4 regions of the Bacillus sp. C28GYM-DRY-1 genome follow, and region 3 is predicted to be linked to each of the others. Evidence: riboswitches for the same ligand, from Rfam matches in the RefSeq annotation. Region 3 holds a riboswitch; each other region holds the start of a gene.
The links. Region 3 has a riboswitch for S-adenosylmethionine ahead of Q3W56_RS14710 (5-methyltetrahydropteroyltriglutamate--homocysteine S-methyltransferase). Riboswitches for the same ligand answer to the same signal wherever they lie in the genome.
Positions count from the first base shown of each region.

Region 1: it holds a riboswitch for S-adenosylmethionine, as region 3 does, so the genes downstream of both, Q3W56_RS04110 (bifunctional homocysteine S-methyltransferase/methylenetetrahydrofolate reductase) here and Q3W56_RS14710 (5-methyltetrahydropteroyltriglutamate--homocysteine S-methyltransferase) in region 3, are expected to answer to the same signal.
Region 2: it holds a riboswitch for S-adenosylmethionine, as region 3 does, so the genes downstream of both, metK (methionine adenosyltransferase) here and Q3W56_RS14710 (5-methyltetrahydropteroyltriglutamate--homocysteine S-methyltransferase) in region 3, are expected to answer to the same signal.
Region 4: it holds a riboswitch for S-adenosylmethionine, as region 3 does, so the genes downstream of both, Q3W56_RS00445 (phosphoadenylyl-sulfate reductase) here and Q3W56_RS14710 (5-methyltetrahydropteroyltriglutamate--homocysteine S-methyltransferase) in region 3, are expected to answer to the same signal.

Region 1 is NZ_JAUMKF010000003.1:73,167-81,053, reverse strand. Features, by position in the region: gene Q3W56_RS04135 (YitT family protein) at 1-540, opposite strand, end outside; gene Q3W56_RS04130 (DegV family protein) at 677-1,528, shown strand; gene Q3W56_RS04125 (DUF3784 domain-containing protein) at 1,570-1,821, opposite strand; partial or broken gene Q3W56_RS04120 (CvfB family protein) at 1,980-2,877, opposite strand; gene Q3W56_RS04115 (YajQ family cyclic di-GMP-binding protein) at 2,976-3,467, shown strand; SAM riboswitch class I at 3,575-3,692, shown strand; gene Q3W56_RS04110 (bifunctional homocysteine S-methyltransferase/methylenetetrahydrofolate reductase) at 3,783-5,621, shown strand; gene Q3W56_RS04105 (GNAT family N-acetyltransferase) at 5,712-6,161, shown strand; gene Q3W56_RS04100 (GNAT family N-acetyltransferase) at 6,167-7,024, shown strand; gene Q3W56_RS04095 (MFS transporter) at 7,136-7,887, shown strand, end outside.
Region 2 is NZ_JAUMKF010000009.1:121,337-129,223, reverse strand. Features, by position in the region: gene Q3W56_RS10855 (alpha/beta hydrolase family protein) at 1-240, shown strand, start outside; gene Q3W56_RS10850 (DUF2584 domain-containing protein) at 292-534, shown strand; gene pckA (phosphoenolpyruvate carboxykinase (ATP)) at 573-2,156, opposite strand; SAM riboswitch class I at 2,356-2,493, shown strand; gene metK (methionine adenosyltransferase) at 2,661-3,863, shown strand; gene asnB (asparagine synthase (glutamine-hydrolyzing)) at 4,012-5,910, shown strand; gene alaP (alanine permease AlaP) at 6,047-7,438, shown strand; gene Q3W56_RS10825 (gamma carbonic anhydrase) at 7,703-7,887, opposite strand, start outside.
Region 3 is NZ_JAUMKF010000015.1:56,403-64,289, forward strand. Features, by position in the region: gene Q3W56_RS14680 (sensor histidine kinase) at 1-454, shown strand, start outside; gene yxjL (two-component system response regulator YxJL) at 441-1,097, shown strand; gene pepT (peptidase T) at 1,147-2,379, shown strand; partial or broken gene Q3W56_RS14695 (hypothetical protein) at 2,886-3,164, shown strand; gene Q3W56_RS14700 (LURP-one-related/scramblase family protein) at 3,337-3,825, shown strand; SAM riboswitch class I at 3,892-3,998, shown strand; gene Q3W56_RS14705 (5-methyltetrahydropteroyltriglutamate--homocysteine S-methyltransferase) at 4,081-5,214, shown strand; SAM riboswitch class I at 5,283-5,389, shown strand; gene Q3W56_RS14710 (5-methyltetrahydropteroyltriglutamate--homocysteine S-methyltransferase) at 5,468-6,604, shown strand; gene Q3W56_RS14715 (3-oxoacid CoA-transferase subunit B) at 6,657-7,313, opposite strand; gene Q3W56_RS14720 (CoA transferase subunit A) at 7,310-7,887, opposite strand, start outside.
Region 4 is NZ_JAUMKF010000001.1:84,266-92,152, forward strand. Features, by position in the region: gene carB (carbamoyl-phosphate synthase (glutamine-hydrolyzing) large subunit) at 1-2,857, shown strand, start outside; gene pyrK (dihydroorotate oxidase B electron transfer subunit) at 2,854-3,624, shown strand; gene Q3W56_RS00430 (dihydroorotate dehydrogenase) at 3,624-4,559, shown strand; gene pyrF (orotidine-5'-phosphate decarboxylase) at 4,528-5,247, shown strand; gene pyrE (orotate phosphoribosyltransferase) at 5,244-5,876, shown strand; SAM riboswitch class I at 6,021-6,126, shown strand; gene Q3W56_RS00445 (phosphoadenylyl-sulfate reductase) at 6,291-6,992, shown strand; gene cysP (sulfate permease) at 7,004-7,887, shown strand, end outside.

The DNA of each region.
Region 1 (7,887 bases), on a different contig from region 3:
TACCAGGGTATATAATGCTTTCTCCCAACCCTGCAATAATCCTGCCGTCAAGATGATAATCCCGTTGAGAATAAAGAAATATGTGCCGACGGGTTTATCCTTCCACTTAGCTAGCACCATGGCGACGATATCGAGCCCGCCTGTTGAAGCGCCGTATTTTAATGTTAGGCCGATACCGACTGCGGAAATGACGCCGCCGAACACTGCGTTCAGCAAAATGTCATGTGACAGGCTTGTTTCCGGCAGAATTCCCATAAACACAGTGGTGAGTGCGACACTTAAGATACTGTACACCGTAAACGATTTGCCGACCTTCAGCCACCCTAAAATACCGACCGGAATGTTTAAGAGGAACAAGAGCGTTCCCGTCGATATGTAAAAGGGGGCATATTGAACAATGACGCTTGATAAAAGCTGGGCCACACCTGTAAATCCGCTGGCATATACATCTGCCGGAATCAAAAATAAGTTCAGCCCGGCCGCATTGAGTAAAGCGCCGATGATGACGATGAGTAATTTTTTTGTTTGATCTAGTACCATGGCATGTTCCTCCGCTCTTTCTTCTTAATATGTTTTCCCTTAAAACAAATATTTGAACACAATTTTGGCAAATTAATATGATATAGTTGGCTTAACTCTTATGATAACGAGCGATAACGGAAAGAAGGGAAGCAATATGACAGTTCATCTCATCGCTGACAGCGCCGCTGATTTGCCCCGTTCTTATTTTGAAGAAAACGGCATTGGCTTTATTCCGCTCAGAGTCTCTCTCAGTGATAAAGAATTCGAAGATGCAGTCACGATTGATGCGGAACAAATATTTGAAGCGATGCAAAATGGAGAAACGCCTAAGACGTCCCAAGCCTCACCGCAAACGATTAAAAATGTGTTTTTGCAATATGCCGAAACAGTTGATCCCGCTCTTTACATTGCCTTTTCCTCAGGCCTCTCCGGCACGTATCAGACAGCTGTGATGATGGCCAATGAAGTAAAGGAGGAATTCCCCGATTTCGATTTACGGGTCATTGATTCCAAATGTGCTTCATTAGGATACGGGCTGGCTGTCCGGCATGCTGCCGATCTCTGTATCAACGGAAATACAATACAAGAAATTGAAACGTCTGTAAAGAACTTTTGCGAACAGCTTGAGCACATTTTTACCGTCGATGATTTAACGTACCTCGCCCGGGGCGGCCGAATTTCAAAAACGTCCGCTTTTGTCGGCGGTCTGCTCAATATTAAACCGCTTCTTCATATGGAGGACGGCAAGCTTGTGCCTCTTGAAAAAATCCGCGGACAGAAAAAGCTGTTCAAACGGATTATTGAATTAATGAAAGAGCGAGGAGACAATTGGAGCGATCAAACCGTCGGAATCAGCTATGCCGCTAACGAAGGAACAGCCAATGACATGAAAAATTTGATTGAAGATACGTTCAAGCCAAAAGAGATTATCATGCATTCAATCGGTTCCACGATCGGCTCACACGCCGGACCCGGCACATTAGCCGTATTCTTTTTAAGAAAATGAGCAAACAAAAACCTCCAGATATTTGATATATGCTGGAGGTTTTATATTAATTTTTTGTTTACATAAATGATGACTCCAGCTCCATATGCCAAAATCATTGGCGGAATCAGCTGATCTTGTCCTTGGAATGAAATAAAACCGTTTAAAAGAATAAATATCCCTGAATTCAGAAAAAAGTTTCCCGCAATTCTAGCCAGACGGTCTTTGTCACGTATCCGGGACTCACGGAAACCGGACAATATCCATGTTTGCTTTTTAATTCCTGCCATATAAGCAATCCAAAAGAAAAGCATCGCAATCAAGATCAATAAAAAATCGATGCGAATGTACACGACATCTCCCCCTGTCTTTTCACTAACAAAACAATCTGTCTCCTAATGATACGTAACAGAAATTTATTTGTGAAGTTCTTATATAAAAAAATAGAGGGCCTGAGGGCCTGTACGGCCCTCTATTTTTTCTCGTATGTCCATCCGTCTTCCTGATACACTTTTCCGTTTTTCATCAAATGGCCAAGCGCGCGCTTAAAGGCGGCTTTGCTCATGTTAAAACGTTCTCTGATATCGTCAGGCTGGCTTTTGTCGCTGTACGGCATAGCGCCGTTTCTTGTTCTCATATACGTTAAAATGTACTCGGCATCCACAGACAATGCATCCTGTTTTCTCGGGAGCAGCGACATGTTGACTGAGCCGTCTTCTTTTACTTGAATCACCCGTCCCGTGATTCTTGAGCCGAGTCTTGGTTCCTCTTTTCTTTCTGACGGATGGATAAAACCGCGGATACCATCGTCTGTGATGATAAATGAACCCGTTGCGATTAATCTGTACACCGTACCTGTCAGCTCTTTATTCATCAGATCTTCTGAAGCGTCGGTAAACAGTTCGCTTATAATATCCTCCGGTGCTGGTTTGGCAAACATGCGCCCCCGATTCGTCACTTTCAGCATACAGTAGAGCTTGTCGCCTTTTTGCGGCCAGACATCCTCGTATGGCGGCAAATGCTCAGTTGCAACAAGCGCATCCTTGGATAAGCCGACATCAACGAAAACGCCCATATCTTCCACTTTATCCACCACTTCGACCCAGCCGTACTCATCAGCGCTGATGACCGGAATTTTCATCGTGGCCGCAAGTCTTTCCTGCTGGTCGACATATATAAAGACCTCTACCTCATCCCTGTCTTCGATATCCTCAGTTATTTCACTGTTATGTAAGAGAATCGTATCTTCTCCGTCGGTTAAAAAGTAACCGAAGTCAGTTTGGTGATCTATACTCAAGGTTAATTGCTGCCCTGGTCTCATGCTATCGTCCTTCCTGTTCCGCTTATTTTTATGCGGATTCTGTTAACATTTTTTCCAATCATCACAAATTGATTCTTTGTTCTGTTGGAAGTTTCTCTTTATTCTACTATAATCGACACATAAGTTAAATGTTATGGAGGTTTTCATATGGCAAAAGAAAGTTCATTCGATATTGTATCCCAGGTGGAATTGCCAGAAGTGCAAAATGCGATTCAAATTGCGCTGAAAGAAATCAGCACACGCTATGACTTTAAAGGAAGCAAAAGCGACATTTCGTTAGATAAAGAGGAGCTTGTTCTCGTTTCTGATGACGAATTTAAATTAAGCCAGCTCAAAGATGTGCTGGTCAGTAAATTGATTAAACGAAACGTGCCGACAAAAAATATTGATTACGGCAAGGTTGAAAGCGCGTCAGGCGGAACGGTGCGCCAGCGTGCAAAGCTTGTACAAGGCATTGACAAGGACAACGCCAAAAAAATCAATACCATCATCAAAAACTCCGGACTGAAAGTAAAGTCTCAAGTGCAGGATGATCAAGTGCGTGTCACCGGAAAAAACAAGGATGACCTGCAGCAGATTATCACAGCAGTACGGGGCGCAGATCTGCCAATTGATGTTCAATTTATAAATTTCAGATAAATTTTCTGAATCCTATTGATTATTGTCTTTATTTTCGGTAAATTTGGAGAAAGGGAAAACGCCAGGCATCTTTTGGCAGCTCCTGAACATGTAAAATTTCATATCCGTTCTTATCAAGAGAAGCAGAGGGACTGGCCCGACGAAGCTTCAGCAACCGGTGTAATGGCGATCAGCCATGACCAAGGTGCTAAATCCAGCAAGCTCGAACAGCTTGGAAGATAAGAAGAGACAAAATCACCGACAAAGTCTTCTTCTTAAGAGGACTTTTTTTATTTCTCTTTTTTCCTTGCTGAATGTGAATAAAGGAGGCAGACAATGGGACTTTTAGAAGATTTGCAAAAACAGGTGTTAATCGGCGACGGCGCCATGGGGACGCTCCTCTACTCCTACGGCATTGACAGATGCTTTGAGGAGCTCAACATTTCAAAGCCGGAGGAAATTCAGCGCATACATAAAGCGTACGTTGAGGCTGGAGCCAACATCATTCAAACGAATACGTACGGGGCCAATTATATTAAATTATCCAGACACGGGCTTGAGGATGACATCAAAAAAATGAATCAGGAGGCGGTAAAAATCGCGCGGGCTTCAGCAGGCGATGCGTACGTGCTGGGGACGATGGGCGGCATCCGCACCTTTAATAAAAATGCGTACAGCCTTGACGAAATCAAACGCAGCTTTCGCGAGCAGCTGTACCTGCTGCTGCATGAGGAGCCGGATGGGCTGCTGTTAGAAACGTATTATGATTTGGAAGAAGCCCGTGAAGTGCTGAAAATCGCGCGCAAAGAGACTGACCTTCCGATTATGCTTAATGTCTCCATGCATGAGCAAGGTGTACTGCAGGACGGAACACCGCTTTCTGAAGCATTGCGATCGATTGCGGATCTCGGGGCTGATATCGCCGGCATTAACTGCCGGCTCGGCCCTTATCACATGATTGAAGCGCTTAGCGAAGTGCCGATTTTTGATGATGTGTTCTTATCAGTTTATCCGAACAGCAGTCTCCCCTCACTTGAAGAAGGCCGGCTCGTCTATGAAACAGATGACACGTATTTTCAAAACAGCGCGTCAGAATTCCGCAAGCAAGGCGCACGGATTATCGGCGGCTGCTGCGGCACCACGCCGAATCACATCCGGGCGATGGCGGAAGCGATTGGCGGGCTTGCTCCGATTACAGAAAAAGAAGTCAAAACCAGGCCTAAGGAATTCATTTCTGTTCAGGATGAGCGCACAGAACCGGGCCTGAATGAGATCGCAGCGGTAAAACGCTCCATTATCGTAGAGCTGGATCCGCCGAAAAAATTGAGCTTTGACAAATTTCTGTCCGCCGCTGCTGAATTAAAAGAAGCGGGAATCGACGCCCTGACCCTTGCCGACAATTCCCTGGCTACTCCGCGGATCAGCAATGTTGCCTGCGGCACCCTTGTGAAGCAACAGCTCGATATGCGCTCCCTTGTCCATATTACGTGCCGTGACCGAAACATTATCGGCTTGCAGTCACATTTAATGGGCCTTGATACGTTAGGGCTGAATGACGTGCTGGCCATTACGGGCGACCCTTCTAAGATCGGGGATTTTCCGGGTGCAACGTCTGTGTATGATTTAACATCCTTTGATTTAATCAGGCTGATCAAACAGTTTAATGAAGGACTGTCCCTGTCTGGAAAACCGCTTGGCAAGAAAACGAATTTCTCGGTCGCCGCCGCATTTAATCCTAACGTCCGCCATCTAGATAAAGCGGTACAACGGCTGGAGAAAAAAATAGATTGCGGCGCAGATTATTTTGTTTCACAGCCTGTCTATTCTGAGCAGCAGCTTGTCGATATCCATAACGAAACAAAGCATCTGAAGACGCCGATCTATATCGGCATTATGCCACTCACAAGCAGCCGAAATGCTGAATTCATCCACAATGAAATTCCGGGGATTAAACTATCTGACTCTATTCGTGAAAAAATGGCCCTCGCCGGCGAGGATAAAGAGAAACAAAAAGCGGAAGGCCTTGCGATTGCGCGCTCCCTGCTGGATACGGCATGCGAGCTGTTTAACGGCATCTACCTGATTACGCCTTTTCTCAGATCTGACTTAACCGCCGAGCTCACTTCGTACATTCAGCAAAAAGATGAGCAGCGCCAAAATATCTATTTGCATTAATACTTAGAAGACTGCCTAAGCCAAATGGGCGGTCTTTTCCAACGTAATTCGTGTTACGATAAAGAAAATGAGATTATGAGGAGGAACATCATGCTCGAAGTTAAAACCATTTCTGCGGAAGATACATACGACATCCGGCACCGCATCCTGCGTCCCCATCAATCCATCGAACAATGCAAATATGAACAGGATCATGCGGAAGGCGCCTTTCATCTCGGCGTGTTTTATGAAGGAATCCTGATCAGCATCGCTTCTTTTTCCCCTCAAAATCAGCAATTATTAACGGAATCCCCTGCATATCGGCTGAGAGGCATGGCGACGCTTGAAGGATATCGCGAGCAAAAAGCCGGAAGCACACTGATCAAATATGCGGAGCAAAAACTGGCAGACAGAAACGTACAGGCGGTCTGGTGCAATGCAAGACAACATGTCAAAGGCTACTATGCAAAGCTTGGCTGGGAGGAACTTGGCGAACCGTTCGAGATTCCCGGCATTGGCACTCATGTTGTCATGTACAAAACATTCGGAACAAGCAGATGACGTGTTTGAAGGTAATAGATGAGCTAATTGAGCTTCATGAACAACATACCCCCGGACTATTGCGGCTTTGCAGGCAAGCCGGGTGGCCTGATTATGGCGAACAAGAGCTGGCACTGCTTGTCCAGCAAGGGCGCTTTTTCGGTTATCAAAACATCCGCGGTGAGATCATCTCCTGTATCGGCTTATTTTTGTTTGGCCGTCTTGCTTCTATCGGCTTCGTCATCGTCGACAAGGACTACAAACGGCTCGGTCTCGGACGGCGGATGGTAAACGCGTGTATCAGCAAAACGGATGAAAGCACCGCCATCAGGCTTTGCGCCACAAAAGAAGGTTTGCCGCTTTATGAAAAAGCTGGTTATCATCAAGCAGGTTCAGTCCGAAAATACAGTTGTCACGGTTTTCAACCGATTGAAAAGCGAGATCATCTTGTGGCTGAACTGACAGCCTTTAGAGAACAAGACTTTCAAGAATTAGCCGCGGCCGATCTCGCTGCCTTTGGCGGAGATCGAACAAACCTTTTGCAGCAGCTTATTTACACTTCAGAGGAATGCGTCATCGCCCGAAACAATGAGGGACACCTGATTGGCTACGGCCTATCTGTACAGACACCTGCCAATCTGAAATTCGGCCCCATCATCGCCCCATCACCAGACGTGGCTGCACAATTCATCAATAGGCTGGCCGCCGGCAAACAAGGTCCGATGCGCATCGATATCCCGGGTGAACACACATCTTTGCATGAGAGGCTGATGGAGATGGGATTTCATGCAGACGATGAGCCTCCGCTTATGCTTTATCGGAAAAAGAAGCTTTCTATCAAAAATGGACACTTATATGCGTTGATTTCACAGGCTCTCGGTTAATCCTCTTTTTTCCCGAACAGGTATTTTCTGTTCGGTTTTTTGCTGTCTAAACGTTGAATAAACGAAGCTATCAGGGACATTCTAAGCAGAAGAAAAGGAGTGTGCTCTGAGATGGAATCTTCAAAACAAAATAACGGAATGACGATTGTTGCAATTGGTTCAATCCCTTTAATATTAACACTTGGAAACTCAATGCTTATTCCGATATTGCCAAAAATGAAATCTGAACTTCATTTATCACAATTTCAAGTCAGTCTCGTGATCACAGTATTTTCCTTAATTGCGGCGTTTGCCATTCCGATTGTCGGTTATCTCGCTGACAGATTCTCAAGAAAAGTCATCATTATCCCTTGCTTATTTTTGTATGGAGCCGGCGGGTTGTTAGCCGGGTTTGCGGCAGGTTTTTTTGACAATGCGTACCCTTGGATCATGGCAGGACGGGCGCTTCAGGGAATCGGGGCAGCCGGGACCGGCCCGATCGCCATGGCACTGTCAGGGGATCTGTTTAAAGGCGCCCAGGAAAGCAAGGTGCTCGGCCTCGTTGAAGCTTCAAACGGCATGGGGAAAGTGCTTTCGCCAATCATCGGCTCGCTTATCGCCCTGCTTGTCTGGTACGGCGCGTTTTTTGCCTTCCCGGTATTTTGTATCATTTCGATCGTGCTGACTTGGATTTTTATTAAAGAAAAGAAAAAGGAAAAAGAACCGCCCCCGATCGGAAAATATGCGAAAGGGCTGTTAAGTGTTTTTAAGCATGAAGGCAGATGGCTGTTTACCGCTTATTTAGCCGGGGCAACCTGCCTGTTTACTTTATTCGGCATCCTGTTTTATCTATCAGATGTCTTGGAAAAAACATATGATACCGA
Region 2 (7,887 bases), on a different contig from region 3:
GAATACAAATGGAGAACACCGTTTGACCAACTAAACAAAATTCAGGCACCCGTGCTATTAATCCATGGAGAAAAAGACGAAAACGTTTCGATTCAGCATTCCTATTTGCTTGAAGAAAAGCTAAAACAGCTGCATAAGCCAGTGGAGACATGGTACTATAGTACATTCACACATTATTTCCCGCCAAAAGAAAACCGGCGTATCGTGCGGCAGCTCACGCAATGGATGAAAAACCGCTGACGGTGAAATATGTTATGATAAAGCAAAAAGAGAACGAAAGGGGATTTCACGTTGGGAATGCCTGTTGAATTTAATACACTGATTGTGACAAAAGGAAAAGAAGTTCGCATAGATGAAAATATATTCACGTTAGAGAAAGACGGATACCGTGTGTATCCGATGGAGATTCCGATGGATGTGCGCAAAACAAAGTTCGGCGAAAAGTCAGGCACAGCTGAAGTGCAGAAACTTCAATGGGAAGGCGGCCGGACCATTATTACGTACAAGCTGACTTCTTTGCATTCTGTCAATTAAAACAAGCCAAGAGCGTAATTGCTCTTGGCTTTTGCTTTTTAAACGAGAGGGCCGCCTGCCAGTGCAATGGCATCTGTATGCGCGAACTTTTTAAAATTTTCTTTGAATTCATTTGCGAGATAGACAGCCTTTTCTCTGTATTCTTTCTTGTTGCTCCACGTGTTTTCAGGCTGAAGGATTTGATCAGGAACGCCAGGAACATGGACCGGTATATGCAGGCCAAAAATATCGTCAGTCATCGTATCTGTATCCTCTAATTTGCGTTCAATCGCTGCTTTGACCATTGCTCTAGTGTAAGAAAGCTTCATGCGTTCGCCTGTACCGTAGCCGCCGCCGGTCCAGCCGGTATTAACTAAGAAAACGTCTGCACCGTGTTCATCGATTTTTTTGCCGAGCATTTCAGCATAGACGTGAGCAGGAAGCGGCAGGAACGGTGAGCCGAAGCATGTGGAAAACGTCGTCTCAGGAGATGTCACACCGCGTTCGGTTCCGGCTAGCTTGCTCGTATAACCGCTCAAGAAATGATACATCGCCTGCTCCTTCGTCAGTTTGCTGATCGGGGGCAGGACTCCGAATGCATCAGCCGTCAAAAATACAATTGTTGACGGGTGGCCTGCCATGCTTGGTGTCATGATGTTGTCAATCATATGAATCGGGTAAGCCGCACGCGTATTTTCGGTATAGAAGGAATCATCATAATTGGCTTCTCGTGTATCTTCATCAACAACAACATTTTCGAGAACAGCCCCAAAGCGGATCGCGTTAAAGATCTGAGGCTCCTTTTCTTCGCTTAAATGAATGCACTTGGCGTAGCATCCGCCTTCAATATTAAAGACGCCTGTGTCAGACCATCCGTGTTCATCATCGCCGATCAGTTTGCGGTCAGCATCGGCTGAAAGAGTGGTCTTGCCTGTTCCAGACAATCCGAAGAAAAGGGCAACATCGCCTTTTTCACCGACATTGGCAGAGCAATGCATAGATAAAATATCTCTTTCAGGGAGCAGGAAATTCATAATGGAGAAGATGGACTTCTTCATTTCTCCGGCATACTCTGTTCCGCCAATTAAAATCGTCCGTTTTTCGAAAGAAACAATAATAAAGGTTTCGGAATGGGTGCCGTCTGTTTTTGGATCCGCTTTGAACTTCGGAGCAGAAAGAATGGTAAAAGGCTGTTCAACTGTTTTCTTATCATTGCCTTCCGGGCGGATAAACAGCTGTCTGGCAAATAAATTGTGCCATGCGAACTCATTTACGACGGTGATCGGCAGTCTGTATTTTTCATCTGCGCCGGCAAATCCTTCAAAAACAAACAACTCATCTCGCTGTTTCAGATAGCTGACGACTTTCGTGTACAGCCGCTCGAACGCTTCTTCTGAAATCGGCTGATTCACCGTTCCCCAATCGATCTTATTCTTCGTGCTTTCTTCCTCCACGATAAATTTGTCTTTAGGAGAGCGTCCTGTATAAGCGCCTGTTGTCGCCCGAACAGCACCCGTAGAAGTTAACATCCCTTCGTTCCGGGAGAGTACTTTTTCTGTAAGCTGTGCTGCTGATAAATTATGACGCACATTTGGGCTTGTTAATAAGGCTTGTAAATCAGCGGTTAAATCAACTGAGTTCATATATGAAACCTTCCTTTACCGTTTTTTGTGTTTTACTAATTGTGAATTAGTATAACATATATTTTCAAATAGTCTATACTATTTAACGTTTTTTGTGTGTGCGTTTTCCAATGTTTTCCCTCAATACAGGCGCCTATTTCTTCTGAATCATATTGACATTGCAAACCCTTTTACGATAAGATATTTCATTGAGCGGATACTCTTATCCCGAGCTGGCGGAGGGACAGGCCCTATGAAGCCCAGCAACCGGTTTCTCTGTTATTTATTATGTGAACTGTGTGAGACAACCAAGGTGCTAACCTGTTGCAAGGTTGTATGATTCCTTGAGCGATAAGAGTGAAAGGCACAAAGACCAAACCCTTTCCTCGATGGAAAAGGTTTTTTTATTTCATAAATATGCCAATTAACATTCTCTAATATAACGTTACATTGTATAAGAGGGAGCGAGTTCCGTATCATATATACAAGGTCTTTCGGGAGGCCTTGTGCAGGAGGAAGCAAATCATGAGTGAAAATCGTCGTTTATTTACATCAGAATCTGTTACGGAGGGGCATCCGGATAAAATCTGTGACCAGATTTCTGACAGCATTTTAGATGAAATACTAAAGAAAGACCCTAACGCGCGTGTTGCTTGTGAAACGTCTGTGACAACTGGATTGGTTCTTGTCAGCGGAGAGATCACAACATCTACGTATGTTGACATTCCGAAAACGGTTCGTCAAACCATTAAAGAAATCGGATACACACGTGCGAAATACGGATTTGATGCGGAAACTTGTGCAGTTTTAACATCAATTGACGAGCAGTCTGCCGATATCGCGATGGGTGTAGACCAGGCGCTTGAAGCCCGTGAAGGCACAATGAGCGACGAAGAAATTGAAGCGATTGGTGCGGGTGACCAAGGTTTAATGTTCGGTTACGCGTGCAACGAAACGAAAGAGCTTATGCCTCTTCCAATTTCACTTGCTCATAAATTGGCCCGCCGCCTGAGTGAAGTCCGTAAAGAAGATATTCTTCCGTACCTTCGTCCTGACGGCAAAACACAGGTAACGGTTGAGTATGATGAAAATAACAAACCTATCCGCATTGATGCGATTGTTATTTCAACTCAGCATCACCCTGAAATTACGCTTGAGCAAATCCAGCGCAACATTAAAGAACATGTGATCAATCCGGTTGTTCCTGAAGAGCTGATTGATGAAGAAACAAAATATTTCATCAACCCTACGGGACGTTTCGTTATCGGAGGCCCTCAAGGGGATGCGGGACTTACAGGACGCAAAATCATTGTTGATACGTACGGCGGCTATGCACGCCACGGCGGAGGCGCGTTCTCTGGTAAGGATGCAACGAAGGTAGACCGTTCTGCAGCTTATGCAGCGAGATACGTTGCGAAAAACATCGTTGCGGCTGAGCTTGCTGATTCCTGCGAAGTACAGCTTGCTTACGCGATTGGTGTTGCACAACCTGTATCAATCTCAATCAACACATTCGGTTCCGGAAAAGCTTCTGAGGAAAAACTGATTGAAGTTGTCCGCAATAACTTTGATTTACGACCTGCCGGCATTATCAAAATGCTTGATTTACGCCGTCCGATCTACAAACAAACTGCTGCGTACGGCCACTTTGGACGCCACGATGTTGATCTTCCGTGGGAACGTACAGACAAGGCGGAGCAGCTGCGTAAAGAAGCGTTAGGAGAATAATTTTATAGCCGCTTACTGGTTAAGCGGCTTTCCCTTTTTTATGTTGTATTCATGTTTATTTTTTTACATAACCGTGAAACCAAATACTATTCCCAGCGTCTATAAATAGGGGTTCAATGATGACAATTTTAATTATGGAGGCAATACTATGTGTGGATTTGTCGGGGTTTTTAACAAGCATCCGTTAGCTCAAACCGCTGATCAAGAAGAACTAATCAAACAAATGAACCAAATGATCGTTCACCGCGGTCCTGACAGTGATGGATATTTCCATGATGAGCACGTTGGATTCGGATTCAGACGGCTCAGCATTATTGATGTAGAAAATGGCGGACAGCCTTTATCATATGAAGATGAAACATATTGGATTATCTTTAACGGAGAAATCTATAACTATATTGAACTGAGAGAAGAACTTGAAGCAAAGGGGTACACATTCAACACGGATTCGGACACAGAGGTTCTTCTTGCGACATACCGTCACTATAAAGAAGAAGCGGCGTCCAAACTCCGCGGTATGTTTGCCTTTCTGATTTGGAATAAAAACGATCATGTGCTTTATGGAGCAAGAGATCCATTCGGCATTAAACCGTTGTACTACACAACGATCAATGATCAGGTTTATTTTGCCTCAGAGAGAAAAAGTTTAATGGTCGCTCAAAATGATATTGAAATAGATAAAGAGGCATTGCAGCAATACATGTCTTTCCAATTCGTTCCTGAACCAAGCACGCTTGATGCCGATGTGAAAAAAGTGGAACCGGGTTCACAGTTCACAATCCGCCCGGACGGTGATATTACATTTAAAACGTATTTCAAAGCAAACTTTAAGCCAGTTCAAACTGAAGAAGACAAGCTTGTAAAAGAAGTGAGAGACGCGATCTACGATTCTGTAAACGTTCATATGAGAAGTGACGTTCCTGTCGGTTCATTCCTGTCTGGCGGAATTGATTCTTCCTTTATTGTATCCGTTGCAAAAGAATTTCATCCAAGCTTAAAAACATTCTCTGTCGGATTTGAACAGCAGGGCTTTAGTGAAGTCGATGTAGCGAAAGAAACTGCAGCGGCACTTGGCATTGAAAATATCAGCAAAGTCATTTCGCCTGAGGAATACATGAACGAGCTTCCGAAGATCGTATGGCATTTTGATGATCCGCTTGCAGATCCGGCAGCGATTCCTTTGTATTTTGTTGCAAAAGAAGCGAAAAAACATGTAACGGTTGCTTTATCAGGGGAAGGTGCGGATGAGCTCTTCGGCGGATATAACATTTACCGTGAGCCGCTTTCGCTTAAACCGTTTGAACGCATTCCGTCAGGCCTGAAAAAGATGCTGCTGCACGTTGCAGCTGTTATGCCTGAAGGCATGAGAGGAAAGAGCCTGCTTGAGCGCGGCTGTACTCCGCTTCAAGATCGTTATATCGGTAACGCGAAAATTTTCGAAGAATCTGTCAAAAAACAGCTGCTGAAGCATTATGATCCGAATCTTTCATATCGTGATGTGACAAAGACTTACTTTACAGAAAGCAGCTCATACAGCGATATCAACAAAATGCAGTATGTCGATATCCACACTTGGATGCGCGGCGATATTTTGTTAAAAGCGGATAAAATGACGATGGCGAATTCTTTGGAATTGCGTGTGCCGTTCTTGGATAAAGTCGTATTTGACGTCGCTTCTAAAATTCCTGATGAGCTGAAAACGAAGAATGGCACAACGAAGTATCTTCTTCGCAAAGCCGCTGAAGGAATTGTGCCTGAGCACGTATTAAACCGCAAAAAGCTTGGTTTCCCTGTACCGATCCGTCATTGGCTGAAAAACGAAATGAACGAATGGGTGCGGAACATTATTCAGGAAAGCCAAACGGATGCTTATATCCACAAGGATTATGTTCTTCAACTCCTTGAAGACCATTGTGCGGACAAGGCTGATAACAGCCGGAAAATCTGGACTGTACTGATCTTTATGATCTGGCACAGCATCAATATCGAAAAACGGTACATGCCTGAAGAGCTGAGCCATCAGCCTAAAGAAGTCATCTTTGTGTAACAAGCAACAAGGCTTTCGATTAATCGAAAGCCTTGTTATTATCCTTTTATTTCTTCATCATCATTGATTTACCCAATCCACACGGAAAATTCAGAAAAATGATTTATTGATATTTTTTTCTAGGGGAGAAGAAAGCATGCAAAAACAAAAACAAGAGCTGCACCGCGGACTCGAAGAAAGGCATATTTCTTTAATGTCTTTAGGAGCTGCCATAGGGGTGGGATTGTTTCTCGGCTCCGCATCAGCTATTCAATTAGCGGGTCCGGGTATTTTGGGAGCGTATGCCATAAGTGGGATGGTCATGTTTTTTATTATGAGAGCGCTTGGAGAAATGGCCATTCAAAAACCAGTCGCTGGCTCTTTCAGCCGCTATGCCCGTGATTATTTGGGACCGCTTGCAGGCTATTTAACAGGGTGGAACTACTGGTTTTTATGGGTTGTAACCTGTATGGCTGAAATCACTGCTGTCGGAATTTATATGGGGTACTGGTTTCCGGACGTGCCAAACTGGGTTTGGGCACTATCGGCGCTGGTCATTATGACGGGTGTTAATTTCCTGGCTGTCAAAGCTTACGGAGAGCTTGAATTTTGGTTCGCTTTGATTAAAATTGTCGCGATTTTATCTATGATTGCTGTCGGTTTATTGATGATCATCGCAGGGGTCGGCAATGGAGGCATCGCAACTGGAATCAGCAACTTGTGGAACAACGGAGGATTTCTTCCACATGGAATAAAAGGGGTTTTATTGTCACTGCAAATGGTGATGTTCGCCTATTTAGGGATTGAAATGATCGGGGTGACAGCTGGCGAAGTGAAAAATCCGCAAAAATCGTTAGCCAAGGCAATTGATACGGTATTTTGGCGTATTTTGATTTTTTATGTAGGCGCTTTATTTGTCATTATGTCTATTTACCCATGGCAGGAAATAGGCTCACAAGGAAGCCCGTTTGTCCTCACATTTGAAAAGGTGGGCATTCCATCGGCAGCAGGCATCATTAACTTTGTCGTCTTAACAGCCGCGCTGTCTTCATGCAACAGCGGCATTTTCAGCACAGGGCGGATGCTGTTTAATTTAGCGGAGCAGGGTGAGGCGCCGCAAGCATACGGGCAGCTGACGAAAGGCGGTATTCCGGGTAAAGCTGTTCTGGCTTCAGCGGGCGCTTTATTAGTCGGAGTGCTGTTAAACTATGTTGTTCCTGCAAAGGTGTTTACTTGGGTCACAAGCATTGCGACATTCGGAGCGATTTGGACGTGGGCAATCATTTTGCTTTCTCAAATTAGATACCGGAAAAGCTTGCGGCCAGAAGAAAAGAAACACTTAAAGTACAAAATGCCTTTCTTTCCGTTTACGTCTTATGTATCATTGGCATTTTTAGCATTTGTCGTGATTCTTATGGCTTACAGTCCTGATACAAGAGTAGCCGTGATTGTCGGACCGATTTGGTTTCTTATCTTGCTTGCTGTTTATTATGGAAAGGGTTTTCATAAGAAAAACGCGGCTGATGCCAGCGAACGAAATATCAGCTGACCAAAAGAGAAAGAGCTCCCAGCGGGCTCTTTTTGTGTGTGCTCATAGAAAATAGAGAACAGGAAAGAATAGGAATATAATTTTTGCAGAGGCAGCTTACAATTGCGGAACATGTTTTATGATAAGATAAAAGTCATACGTTTGATGCCGGATGTGAACGTTTTATGGAGAAAACAAAACCCGAACTGTCATTACGTCCGGGTCAGCAATGGTTATTGCTTTCAAACATAATTTGAAAAATGGTAAAGTAAGACGAAGCAGGTCTTATGCTTTTTGAAGTGATTTATAGTATTGGCCCTTTGTTACATATTCCGACCGTATTCTATGCATATCTTGTCGGTCTTCTTCGGTCAATGGGCGGATGACTTTTGCAGGACGGCCAAAAGCGAGATGGCCAGGCGGAATGATCTTTCCCGGCGGGACAAGACTGCCGGCACCAATAAAGGCAC
Region 3 (7,887 bases):
AGTACGGTCTGTCGTTCACCAAATGGGCCGAAGTGAATCGATGGTTAGCCTTACCGCTTTGCGGGGGCTTATCCATCAAGTGGAGGAACGAAGCGGATTGCACGTTTCTTTTGACACTTCCTCCCTATCAGAAGAGTCTTGGCCTCAAAACGTAAGCGAAACGATCTACCGCATCTTGCAAGAAGCGCTGACCAATATCATCCGTCACGCTCACGCTTCCCATGCGGCTGCCGTCATTTCTAACGACGAAACCCACCTCTATGTCACAATCACCGATGACGGACATTTCACCGGCAATCTTACTTGCGGATTTGGAATGACAGGAATGAAAAAGCGCGCTGAAAAAGCAGGTGGTTCCCTTTCTTTCAGCGCCGTACAGCCGAGCGGCTTGCAAATTGAACTGGCATTGCCGCTTACGACAACGAATAAGGAGCAAAAAGATGAACAAAGATAAAATACGCGTCGCACTTGCCGATGATCAGCCGCTTGTGCGTGAAGGCTTCCGCTATGTCATCAACGCACAACCGGATATGGCCGTATCTGGTGAGACAGGCGACGGGCACGGCATTATTGCACTGGCAAAGCAAACAAAACCCAACGTCATCCTGATGGATGTCCAAATGCCACATTGCTCAGGTATCGAAGCGGCCAAAGACATTATGTCCGCCCTTCCGGATACAAAGATCGTCATTCTAACTACCTTTGATACCGAAGAATATGTATTTGAAGGCATTCGAGCGGGCGCAGTCGGCTATCTGCTGAAAGATACGCTTCCAGAAGAATTGATTGACGCCATTCGCGCCGCGGCCAGAGGAGAAGCGATTTTCCGCACAGCGACAGCTGCTAAAATTATCAGTGACACATTTCGCACGAAGCAACAAACTCAAGCCGAAGAACTGGCAGATCCGTTTACAAAAAGAGAGCTCGAGGTTCTTCAGCAAATGGCCTATGGGTTGAGAAATGAAGACATTGGTGAAAAGCTTTTCGTCAGCGAAAGCACTGTGAAAACTCACGTGCACCGCATCCTGCAAAAATGCAATGCCCAAGATCGGACACAGGCAGTCGTTTTTGCGATTCGAAACGGTATTGTGCAATAGAAAACTCGCATCCTGTCATGATAAAATAAGAGAAAGGAGATGATTGGAAATGAAAGAAGAGATTATTGAACGGTTTACTACATATGTAAAAGTCGACACGCAGTCCGACGAATCCGTCGACACCTGCCCTTCCACACCCGGCCAATTGACACTAGGAAACATGCTCGTTGATGAATTGAACTCCATTGGCATGCAGGATGTAGCCATTGATGAAAACGGCTATGTCATGGCGACTCTTCCCTCCAATACTGAAAAAGACGTGCCGACTATCGGCTTTCTCGCTCACGTCGATACTGCCACAGACTTTACCGGCAAAAACGTGAATCCGCAAATCATTGAAAACTACGATGGAAAAGACATTGTGCTTAATGAACAGCTGCAGGTGATCCTGTCGCCTGATCAATTCCCTGAACTGCCCGGCTATAAGGGCCATACTCTCATTACCACAGACGGCACAACCCTTCTCGGCGCAGACAATAAGGCCGGTATCGCCGAAATCATGACAGCCATGGATTACCTTATCAAACACCCTGAAATCAAACATGGTACCATCAAAGTCGCTTTTACGCCTGATGAAGAAATCGGAAGAGGGCCGCACAAATTTGATGTGAAACGATTCAATGCGTCCTTTGCCTACACAGTTGACGGCGGCCCGCTCGGCGAACTAGAATACGAAAGCTTCAATGCAGCTGCCGCAAAAATCACAATCAAAGGCAACAACGTACATCCCGGAACGGCAAAAGGGAAAATGATCAACTCTGCGAAAATCGCAATGAAGCTGAACAGCCTGCTGCCGGCAGACGAAGCGCCTGAATATACAGAAGGGTACGAAGGCTTCTACCACTTGCTGTCGATTCAAGGAGATGTAGAGGAAACAAAACTCCACTACATTATCAGAGACTTTGACAAAGGCAACTTCCAAAGCAGAAAAGAAACAATGAAGCGTGTCGTTGAAGAACTTCAAAACGAATACGGGCAAGATCGGATTCAGCTTGATATGAACGATCAATACTACAATATGAGAGAGAAAATTGAACCTGTGATCGAAATTGTCCACATTGCCAAGCAAGCGATGGAAAACCTCGGCATCGAACCGAAGATTTCTCCAATCCGCGGGGGCACGGACGGATCCCAGCTGTCCTACATGGGACTCCCTACGCCAAACATCTTTACCGGCGGGGAAAACTTTCACGGCAAATTTGAATACATCTCAGCCGATAACATGGTGAAAGCCGTAAATGTCATCGTCGAGATTGTAAAACTGTTTGAAGAACAGGCATAATACCAAGAGCCAGTCCTAAAAAGGACTGGTTTTTTTGTGTAAATATGAAACATTTTGAATACTTCCTCCGTAAAACAAGTATCAACAGTTGAGGAGGAAAAAATGACAAAACATGCTATAGCTGCAAAAAGTCTATTGAAAAAATGGATAAGGAGCAGGCCGCTTAACATACAAAAGAAATCGAGCCCATTTCAAAAAATCAGAAAAATGTTCAAACGCTTCTTCTAATCAATCTTCCAAGTCCACAAAACCACAATCTGCATACCCTCGTACCGCCCAAATGCTCCGAAATTTGGGTTTTTTGTGTTTAATTCCGCAAAATAGGGTATAAACCAAACAAGAAAGAAAACAACAACCTAAAACAGGTAATTTGAATTATTAATTTTTAGGTTAAAAGTAATATAAAAGATTTTATTTTATCGTCGATAGTAACTATAGAACCAATCATCAACCAGAACTAACACCCTGTTGTAAGACTATTTTCAGGTCAACAGGTTAGACTGTTTTTGAGGGGCAGTTATTTATTTTTTATTGATTTAGAATTTTTTGAATACTTTTTGGCTTTTTATCCGTACAATAGATAATACCAAAACTTTTTTTGGGAGGTATGTAAAATGATCCTATTTATTATCATCGCATTATGTGGCTATCTTCTTTTTTCTTTCAGCAAGGACAATCGCCGTAAACCGCAAAAGACAAGCCCTCTGCCAGCAGCTGCACCTCATCACAACAACCTAATCGACCTTGACGCGATCCGCCAAAAACGCCGGATGCATCTTTCCTAATCCTATAATTTAACGAAAAGGCTGCTGAATGATGCAGCCTTTTTCAATTTAGAAACATTTATCACTCAGGAAAACAACCAGCGGGTTTCTGATTACTAGATTTGGAACTTGAAACTTTCTTGCCGCCAGTCCGTAACTTCTTACAAAACAAATCTAAAAGGAGACTTCAGCAATGATCGAATTATTTATGAAACAGAAAATGTTCTCTTTTAAAGATGAATTTCACATTTATGACCGAGATGAACAAGAGGCTTTCAAGGTCGAGGGCCGATTCTTTTCGTTAGGGGACTCGCTACAAATGACAGATTCATCCGGTAAAACACTCGTTTCCATAGAACAAAAAACAATGTCTGTTCTGCCGCGATACAAGATTTCCATTGGCGGGGAAACAGCTTGTGAGGTGGCGAAGAAACTAACGTTTTTCAAACCGAAATTTGAAATTTCCCAGCTCAACTGGGAAATTGACGGCGACTTGTGGAAGGATGAATTTCAACTGACGGACGGGGAGAATGTCCGTATGTCAGTGAGCAAAAAGTGGCTCAGCTGGGGTGATTCCTATCATTTACAGATTGCAAAAGAGGAAGATGTGCTGATCTGTACAGCCATTGCTATCGTGCTTGATATGGTATTATATAACGACGAAGATGAGAGCATTTTCTAAAAAAGTGTTGACAATTGATCAAAAAGTAATAATATTAAGATAATTGAAATTCGAATATGAAGATATACCTTATCAAGAGAGGTGGAGGGACTGGCCCTATGATACCCGGCAACCGCTGTTTCAAACAGAATGGTGCTAAATCCTTTAGAACATTGTGTTCTTGCAGATGAGGCGGAGATTTGATATTCAAGCTCTTCCTTACACAAAGGGAGAGCTTTTTTATGCTCACCCCATTGCAGAAAAGAGGCGAATGACTTGGCTCAACAAACAAATGTTGCAGGACAAATAACAGAAAAACAACGCAAAGCTCCTTTCCGTGCCGATCATGTCGGCAGTTTACTGAGATCTGCTCCAATAAAAGAAGCCCGGCAAAAAAAAGCGGCCGGCGAGATCACTGCAGATCAGCTTCGTGATATCGAAAATCAAGAAATCACCCTCATTGTAGAAAAACAAAAAGAAATCGGTCTCGATGTGGTAACAGATGGGGAATTCCGCCGATCTTGGTGGCATTACGATTTCCTGGAAGGCCTTGACGGTGTGGAAGCGTTCATCCCGGCTGAAGGGATTCAATTCCATCATGCGAAAACAAAAGCACGGAGCATCAAAGTGACGGGTAAACTCGATTTTACGAGCCACCCAGCGCTTGCCGATTATCAATTTTTACATGAGATCGTCGGCGACGCGACACCAAAATTGACGATTCCGAGCCCGAATATGCTGTTTTTCGGTGAAAAGGCGGATAAAGAGATTTATGACGACCAAGAGGAATATTTTCATGATCTGGCCCAAACGTACAAAAAAGCAATTAAAGCCTTCTATGATGCTGGATGCCGCTATCTTCAGCTTGATGATACGTCATGGTCTCTCTTCTTTGAGGAAAAAGGCAGAGAGGTCGTCCGGGCACTTGGCGGTGATCCAGAAACATTGCCTGCCTTATTCGCCAAAACGATTAACGATGCAGTGGCAGACCGCCCTGATGATTTAGCAATCACAATGCACATTTGCCGCGGCAACTTCAAGTCGACTTGGGCGGCATCAGGAGGCTATGACGCTGTAGCGGAAACAATTTTGGACGGCTTGAATCTGGATGGGCTGTTCTTAGAATACGATGATGACCGCTCAGGACATTTTGATCCGCTCCGTTTCGTAAAACGCAAGGATCTGCGCATTGTGCTCGGCTTAATTACATCCAAATACGGCGATCTGGAAAATCCTGAGGATGTGAAGCGCCGCATCAATGAAGCGGCGCGCTTTGTCAGCCTTGACCAGCTGTGCCTCAGCCCGCAGTGCGGTTTCGCCTCTACGGAAGAAGGCAATCTGTTGACAGAAGAGCAGCAATGGGCGAAGCTGCGCCACGTCATCGACATCGCCAACGATGTGTGGAGATAATCTATCATTGACAGAAACAGAAAATGTGTGAATAATAGATACTATCAGAAAATTTCATAAAATGGTTTTCCTTATTAAGAGAGGTGGAGGGACTGGCCCTGCGATACCCGGCAACCGCTGTTTAACAGAATGGTGCTAAATCCTTTAGAGCATTGATTGCTCTTGAAGATAAGGTTGAGATTGTCACACAAGCTCTTCCTTATCCAAAGGATGAGCTTTTTTATATTCGAAATAGAAAGAAGGAATGGACAACATGCCACAACAAACAACACACACAGAACAAAAAGCACGACAAAGAAAAAAGCCGCCGTTTCGCGCGGATCAAGTTGGAAGCCTGCTGAGATCTGAGCCCGTTAAAAAAGCGCGGCTGCAAAAAGCGGCCGGCGAGATTACAGCTGAGCAGCTTCGCCAAATCGAAAACGATGAAATCATCCGCATTGTGGAAAAACAGAAGGAAACCGGCCTGAACGTCGTGACAGACGGGGAATTCCGCAGAGCATGGTGGCATTTTGATTTTCTGGAAAATCTGGATGGGGTTGAGCCGTTTATTCCTGAGCAGGGCATTCAATTCCATAATGTACAGACAAAAGCACGAGGCATTAAAGTCACCGGTGATATCGACTTTTCAACTCATCCAATGCTTGAAGATTACTCATTTCTCCATAGCATTGCCGGTGACGCGACGCCAAAGATGACGATCCCAAGCCCAAATATGCTGTTTTTCCGCGGAAAGCTGGAAAAGGATGCATACAAAAACGACTATCACCTTTTCCAGCACGATGTATCCAAAGCATATAAAAAAGCGATTCAAGCGTTTTATGACAGAGGCTGCCGCTACCTCCAGCTTGATGATACGGCATGGGCTGTTTTCTTATCTGAAAAAGGCTTAAAACAGATCGAGGCGTTCGGAACAACGCCTGACGAGCTTCGCCAGCTGTTTGCGAAATCGATTAACGACGCGATTGCAGACCGTCCTGATGACCTGACGGTAACCATGCATATTTGCCGCGGCAACTTCCAGTCCACTTGGACAGCAGAAGGCGGCTATGACGCAGCAGCCGAAACCATTTTTGACGGCTTGAACCTGGACGGCCTTTTCTTAGAGTATGATGATTCACGCTCAGGCGGATTTGAACCGCTCCGTTATGTAAAGCGCTCTGATCTTCAGCTTGTCCTTGGCTTAGTGACATCTAAATTCGGTAAGCTTGAACATCCGGACGACGTGAAACGCCGTATCGAAGAAGCGTCCCGTTATGTGAGCTTAGACCAGCTTTGTCTCAGCCCTCAATGCGGATTCGCTTCAACTGAGGAAGGCAACAAGCTGACTGAAGAACAGCAATGGGCGAAGCTCCGCCATGTGGTTGAGATCGCTAACGATGTTTGGAAATAAGCAAAGGAAAAACACACTTGATTCCCTGGCGGAGTAAGTGTGTTTTTTCATATCAAGCGTTTGATTCAAGCACCGCCTGGCTGACAGCAAAATCGGCTTCTGTTTTTTCATAAACCTCATCCATTGTGACACCTTCCTGAAGTTCAGTCAGTGTCATGCGGCCGTGATCAAAATCAAACACAGCCAAATCCGTAATCAGCCTGTGAACGACTCTCTGCCCCGTCAGCGGAAGAGAGCATGTCTTTTTCACTTTTGGCTCGCCATGCTTATTGACATGCTCCATGATGACAACGATCCGTTTCGCCCCGTTGACGAGATCCATGGCGCCTCCCATCCCTTTGACCATTTTCCCCGGGATCATCCAATTGGCCAAATCCCCCTGCTCAGAAACCTCCATGCCGCCAAGAATAGCCAAATCGATATGCCCGCCTCTTATCATCGCGAATGACTCAGCGCTGTCAAAATAGGAAGCGCCCGTCACTTCAGTAATTGTTTCCTTTCCTGCATTGATCAAATCCGCGTCTTCCATTCCTTCCACAGGATACGGGCCGATCCCGAGCAAGCCGTTTTCTGACTGAAGCATGACGTGAACGCTGTCGGGTATCTCATTTGCGACAAGCGTGGGCATTCCAATCCCAAGATTGACATTCATTCCATCCTTGATTTCTTGTACAGCCCGTTTGACCATTCGTTTTCTCGCTTCCTTCATTTCGCCTCACCCTTTCCCGCCGCTTGTCGGACTGTTCGCTTTTCAATCAATTTTTCATGGCTCGCGCCAAGCACCACATGCTGTACGTAAATTCCCGGCGTATGGATATAATCTGGGTCGAGCTCTCCCGCTTCCACGATTTCTTCCGCCTCGGCAATCGTAATCTTGCCTGCCATAGCGGCAACGGGATTGAAATTTCTCGCCGTCTTCCGAAAAACCAAATTTCCCATAGTGTCCGCTTTCCACGCTTTGACAATCGCCACGTCGCCGATGATGCCTTGCTCCAGCACATATGTCCGGCCGCCGAACGTTTTATGTTCTTTTCCCTCGGCTATTGAAGTGCCAACGCCTGTCGCCGTGTAAAATCCCGGTATGCCCGCGCCGCCTGCACGAATTCTCTCAGCGAGTGTTCCTTGGGGTACAAGCTCGACCTCAAGCTCTCCGCTTAAAAACTGCCGCTCAAAAATTTTATTTTCACCGACATAGGATGCGATCATTTTCTTGATTTGCCTATTAGCCAAAAGCAAGCCGAGCCCCCAGTCATCGATCCCGCAATTGTTGCTGACAACGGTTA
Region 4 (7,887 bases), on a different contig from region 3:
GTCTGCGATTCAGCAGGCTGAAGACCGCGATTTGTTCAGAACACTTATGAATGATCTGAATGAGCCGGTGCCAGAAAGTGAAATTATCCACTCTCTTGAAGAAGCAGAAAACTTCGTCAGCCAAATTGGTTTCCCTGTCATTGTCCGCCCGGCATATACATTGGGAGGAACAGGCGGCGGCATCTGCTCGAATGAAACCGAACTGAAAGAAATTGTTGAGAACGGCTTAAAATTAAGCCCGGTGCATCAATGTCTGCTTGAAAAAAGCATCGCGGGCTATAAAGAAATCGAGTATGAAGTGATGCGAGACAGCCAGGACCACGCGATTGTCGTTTGTAATATGGAGAACATTGATCCAGTCGGAATCCACACTGGAGACAGTATTGTTGTCGCGCCAAGCCAAACGCTCAGTGACCGCGAATATCAGCTCTTGCGGAATGTATCGTTAAAACTGATCCGCGCGCTTGGAATCGAAGGTGGATGTAACGTCCAGCTCGCTTTAGATCCAGACAGCTTCCAATACTACATTATTGAAGTAAACCCGCGGGTCAGCCGTTCATCTGCCCTTGCCTCAAAAGCAACGGGATATCCGATTGCAAAGCTTGCTGCTAAAATTGCTGTCGGCCTTTCATTAGATGAAATGATGAACCCAGTGACAGGAAAAACATATGCAGCATTTGAACCGGCTCTTGACTACGTCGTATCCAAAATTCCGCGCTGGCCGTTTGATAAGTTTGAATCAGCAAACAGAAAGCTCGGCACGCAAATGAAAGCGACAGGAGAGGTCATGGCGATCGGCCGCACGCTTGAAGAGTCATTGCTGAAGGCTGTGCGTTCACTGGAAGCGGATGTGTATCATCTTGAATTAAAGGACGCTGGAGACATTTCCGATGAGCTTCTTGAAAAACGAATTAAAAAGGCCGGTGATGAACGCTTATTCTACTTAGCTGAAGCGTACAGAAGAGGCTACACGGTAAAAGACCTCCATGAATTTTCTGCGATCGACGTCTTCTTCCTGCATAAGCTATTCGGAATTGTACAGTTTGAAAAAGAATTGAAGGCAAATGCAGGTGATACTGACGTACTGAGGCGGGCAAAAGAACTCGGATTCTCTGATAAGTACATCAGCCGTGAGTGGGAAATGAAAGAATCGGAGCTTTACAGCTTAAGAAAACAAGCGGGAATTGCGCCGGTATTCAAAATGGTGGATACGTGCGCGGCGGAATTTGAATCAGAAACGCCATACTTCTATAGCACATATGAAGAGGAAAATGAATCTGTCGTTACAGAAAAGAAAAGTGTGATAGTGCTTGGTTCGGGGCCGATTCGAATCGGTCAGGGTGTTGAATTCGATTATGCGACTGTTCACTCTGTATGGGCAATTAAACAAGCAGGCTATGAAGCCATTATTGTCAATAACAACCCGGAAACCGTTTCAACAGACTTCAGTATCTCAGACAAGCTGTACTTTGAACCGCTTACGATTGAAGATGTCATGCACATCATTGACCTCGAACAGCCAATGGGCGTTGTCGTACAGTTCGGCGGACAAACTGCGATTAACCTTGCTGACGAGCTTTCTGCACGTGGAGTGAAAATCCTTGGGACTTCGTTAGAAGATTTAGACCGTGCGGAAGATCGGGATAAATTTGAACATGCGCTTGGAGAACTCGGTGTTCCGCAGCCGCTTGGCAAAACAGCGACATCAGTTGATCAGGCGGTAAGCATTGCGAGTGATATCGGCTATCCGGTACTGGTGCGCCCTTCCTATGTACTTGGCGGCCGGGCGATGGAGATTGTGTATTATGAAGAAGAACTGCTTCATTACATGAAAAACGCAGTCAAAATCAATCCGCAGCATCCTGTATTAATTGACAGATATTTAACTGGGAAAGAAATTGAAGTTGATGCAGTATCTGACGGTGTAACAGTCGTCATTCCGGGAATTATGGAGCACATTGAACGGGCGGGCGTTCACTCCGGAGACTCAATCGCTGTTTATCCGCCTCAGTCTCTCACAGAAGACATTAAGAAAAAAATTGAACAGTACACAATAGCACTAGCTAAAGGGCTGAACATTGTCGGTTTGCTCAATATTCAATTTGTCTTATCACAAGGCGAAGTGTACGTGCTCGAAGTAAATCCGAGATCGAGCAGAACCGTACCGTTCTTAAGCAAAATCACGGGTATCCCAATGGCGAACCTTGCTACAAAGGTCATTCTCGGCCAAAAGCTGGCGGCGTTTGGCTATACAGAGGGCCTTCAGCCTGAACAGCAGGGGGTTTTTGTAAAAGCGCCAGTCTTTTCCTTCGCTAAGCTGAGAAGAGTGGATATTACGTTAGGGCCTGAAATGAAATCAACTGGAGAGGTCATGGGGAAAGATTCCACACTTGAAAAAGCGCTCTATAAAGCTCTAATTGCTTCAGGCATTCAAATCCCTAACTACGGATCCGTGCTTTTAACAGTGGCTGATAAGGACAAAGAAGAAGGGCTTGCCATCGCTAAGCGATTCCATGCGATCGGGTATAACATTTTAGCGACCGAAGGAACGGCGGGGTATCTCAAGGAAGCGTCAATTCCAGCGAAGGTCGTCGGAAAAATCGGCCAGGACGGCCCGAACTTGCTAGATGTGATCAGAAACGGAGAAGCGCAGTTTGTCATCAATACGCTGACAAAAGGAAAGCAGCCGGCAAGAGACGGATTTAGAATCAGACGTGAATCAGTAGAAAATGGTGTTGCCTGCTTAACATCTTTAGATACGGCTGAAGCGATACTGCGAGTGCTGGAAAGCATGACATTCCGTGCCGATCAAATGCCGGCAGTCAACACAAATCAGGAGGCGGCAGTCACTATATGAAAAAAGCGTATTTGACAGTATGTTCTAACCAGCAAATTGCAGACCGGGTGTATCAAATGGTTTTGAAAGGGGAGCTTGTCCAAGGGTTTACAACCCCGGGACAGTTCCTTCATCTTAAAGTGAGCGAAGCGGTTACGCCTCTTTTAAGAAGACCAATCAGCATTGCTGACGTCAACTTAGAAAAAAATGAAGTCACCATCATTTATCGAGTAGATGGGGAAGGAACAAGACTCTTATCGATGAAGCAGCAGGGAGAACCTGTGGATGTTCTCGGACCTTTGGGAAATGGCTTTCCTGTCAATGAAGTCCAACCCGGAAAGACGGCTTTGCTGGTAGGAGGCGGTGTAGGTGTCCCGCCTCTCCAAGAGCTGTCGAAACGCTTGAAAGAAAAAGGGGTAAAGGTCATACACGTGTTAGGGTTCCAATCGGCAAAGGATGTTTTTTATGAAAAAGAGTGCCGACAGTATGGAGACACGTATGTGGCAACAGCTGACGGAAGCTACGGGGAAACCGGGTTTGTCACAGATGTCATAAAACAGAAGAATCTAGAGTTTGATATTCTCCTCAGCTGCGGGCCAACACCGATGCTGAAGGCATTAAAACAGGAATATGCCCATAAAGAAGTTTACCTGTCTATGGAGGAACGAATGGGCTGCGGAATCGGTGCCTGCTTCGCGTGTGTGTGCCATACAAACGAAAGTGAGGCATCCTACGTAAAAGTATGTCTCGACGGACCTGTATTTAAAGCTCAGGAGGTGGCGCTGTAATGCTAGAGGTCAAATTGCCTGGACTTGAATTGAAAAATCCGATCATTCCGGCATCAGGCTGCTTCGGTTTTGGAAAAGAATTTGCGCGTTTTTATGATTTATCTTGTCTCGGAGCCATTATGATCAAAGCTACGACACAGGAACCTCGCTTCGGGAACCCGACGCCTAGAGTAGCTGAGACTGGCGCTGGAATGCTCAATGCGATCGGTCTCCAAAATCCGGGGCTGGAAAGCGTTTTGCAAAATGAGCTGCCGTGGCTTGAACAGTTTGATACGCCGATTATTGCAAATGTTGCAGGCTCTCAAGTCGAGGAGTATGTTGAAGTCGCAGAGCATATCAGCCAAGCGCCTAATGTTCATGCTCTTGAATTGAACATTTCTTGTCCGAATGTGAAAACAGGCGGAATTGCTTTTGGTACGAATCCTGAAATGGCTGCTGATTTGACGAAGGCGGTTAAAAAGGTTTCGGATGTACCCGTTTATGTAAAGCTTTCCCCGAACGTGGCAAGTATCACAGAAATTGCATCTGCGATCGAAGGGGCGGGAGCGGACGGCCTTACAATGATTAACACATTAATCGGCATGAGGCTTGATTTAAAATCAGGAAAACCGATATTAGCGAATAAAACAGGGGGGCTTTCCGGCCCTGCCGTGAAGCCGGTTGCCATTCGCATGGTGTATGAAGTCAGCCAAGCGGTCAATATTCCGATTATCGGGATGGGAGGCGTGCAGACGGCCGAAGATGCACTGGAGTTTCTTCTCGCGGGAGCAAGCGCGGTAGCTGTCGGAACAGCAAACTTTGTGAATCCTTTTGCATGCCCGGACATTATTGAACAGCTCCCTGCTGTTTTACGCCAATACGGCTATGAATCTGTTGAAGAATGCATCGGAAGGAGCTGGAACCATGAAAAACAACCTGCCCATCATCGCGCTTGATTTTGCATCAGCTGAAGAAACACTTGCGTTCTTAGCGCCTTTTCAGCTAGAACCGTTATTTGTAAAGGTTGGGATGGAACTTTTTTATCAAGAAGGACCATCTATAGTTAAACAATTAAAAGAAAGAAATTGCGAGCTGTTTTTAGATTTAAAGCTTCATGACATCCCGACCACTGTAAACAAAGCGATGAAGCGCCTTGCTGGTCTCGGGGTGGACCTCGTCAATGTTCATGCGGCCGGAGGCAAAAAAATGATGCAAGCAGCCCTGGAAGGCTTAGAAGAAGGAACGCCGTCCGGAAAAAAACGCCCGTCACTTATCGCGGTAACCCAGCTGACAAGCACATCTGAACAAATGATGAAGAATGAACTGCTAATCGAAAAGCCTCTGATCGACACGGTTGTGCACTACAGTAAGCTGGCAGAAGAAAGCGGGCTTGATGGAGTGGTCTGCTCTGTTCATGAAGCAAAAGCCATTTACCAATCGGTGTCGCCTTCATTTCTGACTGTCACTCCGGGGATCAGGATGTCTGAGGACGCTGCGAATGACCAAATTCGCGTAGCGACACCTGCAATTGCAAGAGAGAGAGGGTCATCAGCGATTGTGGTAGGACGCTCGATTACAAAAGCGAAAAACCCAGTAAAAGCCTATGAAGCTGTCAGACTCGAATGGGAGGGAATCAAATTATGAAACAAATCATCGCAAAACATCTATTAGACATCCAAGCTGTATGTTTACGCCCGAACGAGCCATTTACATGGGCAAGCGGCATTTTATCGCCAATCTACTGTGACAACCGCCTTACGCTATCTTTCCCAGAGGTCAGAAATGATGTCGCCTCAGGCATCAGCAAGCTTGTCGAAGAGCATTTTCCTGAAGCTGAAATGATTGCTGGAACAGCAACAGCCGGTATTCCTCATGCTGCTCTGGCGGCTGACCGATTGAATCTTCCGATGTGTTATGTGAGAAGCAAGCCGAAAGCGCACGGAAAAGGCAATCAGATTGAGGGAGCTGTTCAAAAGGGGCAAAAAACTGTCGTCATTGAAGACTTAATCTCCACAGGAGGAAGCGTACTTGAAGCTTCGGCAGCTTTACAAGCGGCTGGCAGTGAAGTGCTCGGTGTCGTCTCGATTTTCACGTACGGGCTCCCTAAAGCGCGGGAAGCATTTGCAAAGGCAGAACTGCCATACTACTCTTTAACAGATTATGATACGCTTACAGAGGTCGCGCTTGAAAACGGAAATATTCATTCAGACGATCTGGAAAAGCTGAAAACGTGGAAACAAAATCCCGAGTCAACAGATTGGTTTAAAAAATAACAAATAAATTCCGGTGATGTGCAGAGGCTTTAAAGCCTTGCTGTACTTGAAATCAGGCCACTCGGCCTGTTTTTTTATTAATCCTATAAAAAAAGTCGGGTTGACTTATGTTAGAATTGTGCTAAAATTTACTACAAATCTAAAAACTTATCAAGAGCGGCTGAGGGACTGGACCTATGAAGCCCGGCAACCTGCATAGTTTGTAAGGTGCTACTTCCAGCAAAATGAATTCCATTTTGAAAGATAAGGGCTACATGCTGTTCCTGTCTTTCTTTCCGCCGGATTGGAAGTTTTTTATTTTAAGAGGAAAAAAAGGCTGATTTTGATACAGCAGCCGCGCATCACATTACAATTGGAAAAAGACAACCGGCAGAAAGCTACTGTTTGTTTGTCTCCGAAAGGAGGAAAGAAGAAATGTTAACGTACGATAATTGGGAAGAACCAACGATTACATTTCCGGAAGACGATCCTTATAAAGGAGCGCTGTCAGTTTTAAAGTGGGCATACGGCCATTACGGCAATCAGCTTGTTTATGCCTGCAGTTTCGGAATTGAGGGAATCGTTCTGATTGACTTAATTTATAAAGTGAAAAAAGACGCAGAGATTGTGTTTCTTGATACAGGGCTTCATTTTAAAGAAACCTATGAAACGATTGAACGAGTGAAAGAACGGTATCCAGGTCTTAATATCATCCTGAAAAAACCAGACCTTACCCTTGAGGAGCAAGCCGAAGAACATGGTGACAAACTGTGGGAAAGAGAACCGAATCAGTGCTGCTATCTTAGAAAAGTTGTCCCTTTAAGAGAAGCACTGTCAGGACACCCAGCCTGGCTTTCCGGTCTGCGCCGCGATCAAGGGCCGAGCCGTGCCAATACGAATTTCTTAAACAAAGATGAAAAATTTAAATCAGTAAAAGTATGCCCGCTTATCCATTGGACTTGGAAAGACATTTGGAGATACACTTCCCGGAATGAGCTGGACTACAATCCGCTTCATGACCAAGGATATCCAAGTATTGGCTGCGCGCCTTGCACGGCTCCTGCTTTTACCGCAGAGGATTTACGTTCAGGCAGATGGAATGGTATGGCGAAAACAGAATGCGGACTGCATGAATAAGGAGCTGCAAAATGGAACTAGCCGCTATATTATTTAGCTTGTTTTTCGCGATGAATATTGGTGCAAGCGGCGCTGCAGCTTCGATGGGAGTTGCTTACGGCTCTGGAGCCATCAAAAAGAAAACCTACGCTTTGATCCTATGCGCAGTCGGTGTGCTGGCCGGGGCGGTCATTGGCGGGGGAGAGGTTGTAAAAACCATCAGCTCCGGGATTATTCCCGAGCAGACGATTACACTGACGATTGTTTGTATTATTATTGGAGCCGCTGCGCTGTCGCTCTTTACGGCTAATCTCCTCGGGATTCCTTTGTCGACAAGTGAAGTTACAGTCGGCGCAGTTGTCGGTGTGGGAGTGGCTTACAAAGTATTGTTTGTGAACAACCTGCTGGTCATTGTGTCTTTTTGGGTTTTCGTCCCGCTGTTCGCTTTCGGTTTTACCTATTTTGTATCTAAGCTGTTTCGTTATTTTAAGATTGAAATTACATCTTCTAAAAAGCAAAAAATCCTTGGCATAGTTTTGTTAGGTGCAGGATTTTTTGAAGCATTCTCTGCCGGTATGAACAATGTGGCAAATGCCGTTGGCCCGTTAGTAGCGGCCGGTGTGCTGGATGTAACGAAAGGAACCTTGTACGGGGGAGCTTTTGTTGCTCTTGGCGCGTTGTTACTAGGTCGCCGGGTGTTAGAAACAAACGGGAAGAAAATTACGAGATTCTCAAAAGGAGAAGGCATTCTCCTATCCGGTACAGGAGCCGGACTGGTAATCATCAGTTCTGTATTTGGGATGCCGGTGCCATTGGCGCAAGTCACGTCATCCTCTATTATCGGAATAGGCATGGCAAAAAACGGTCCGAACGTGTTCCATAAACAAGTTGTTCAAACGATGCTGAAGGTATGGAT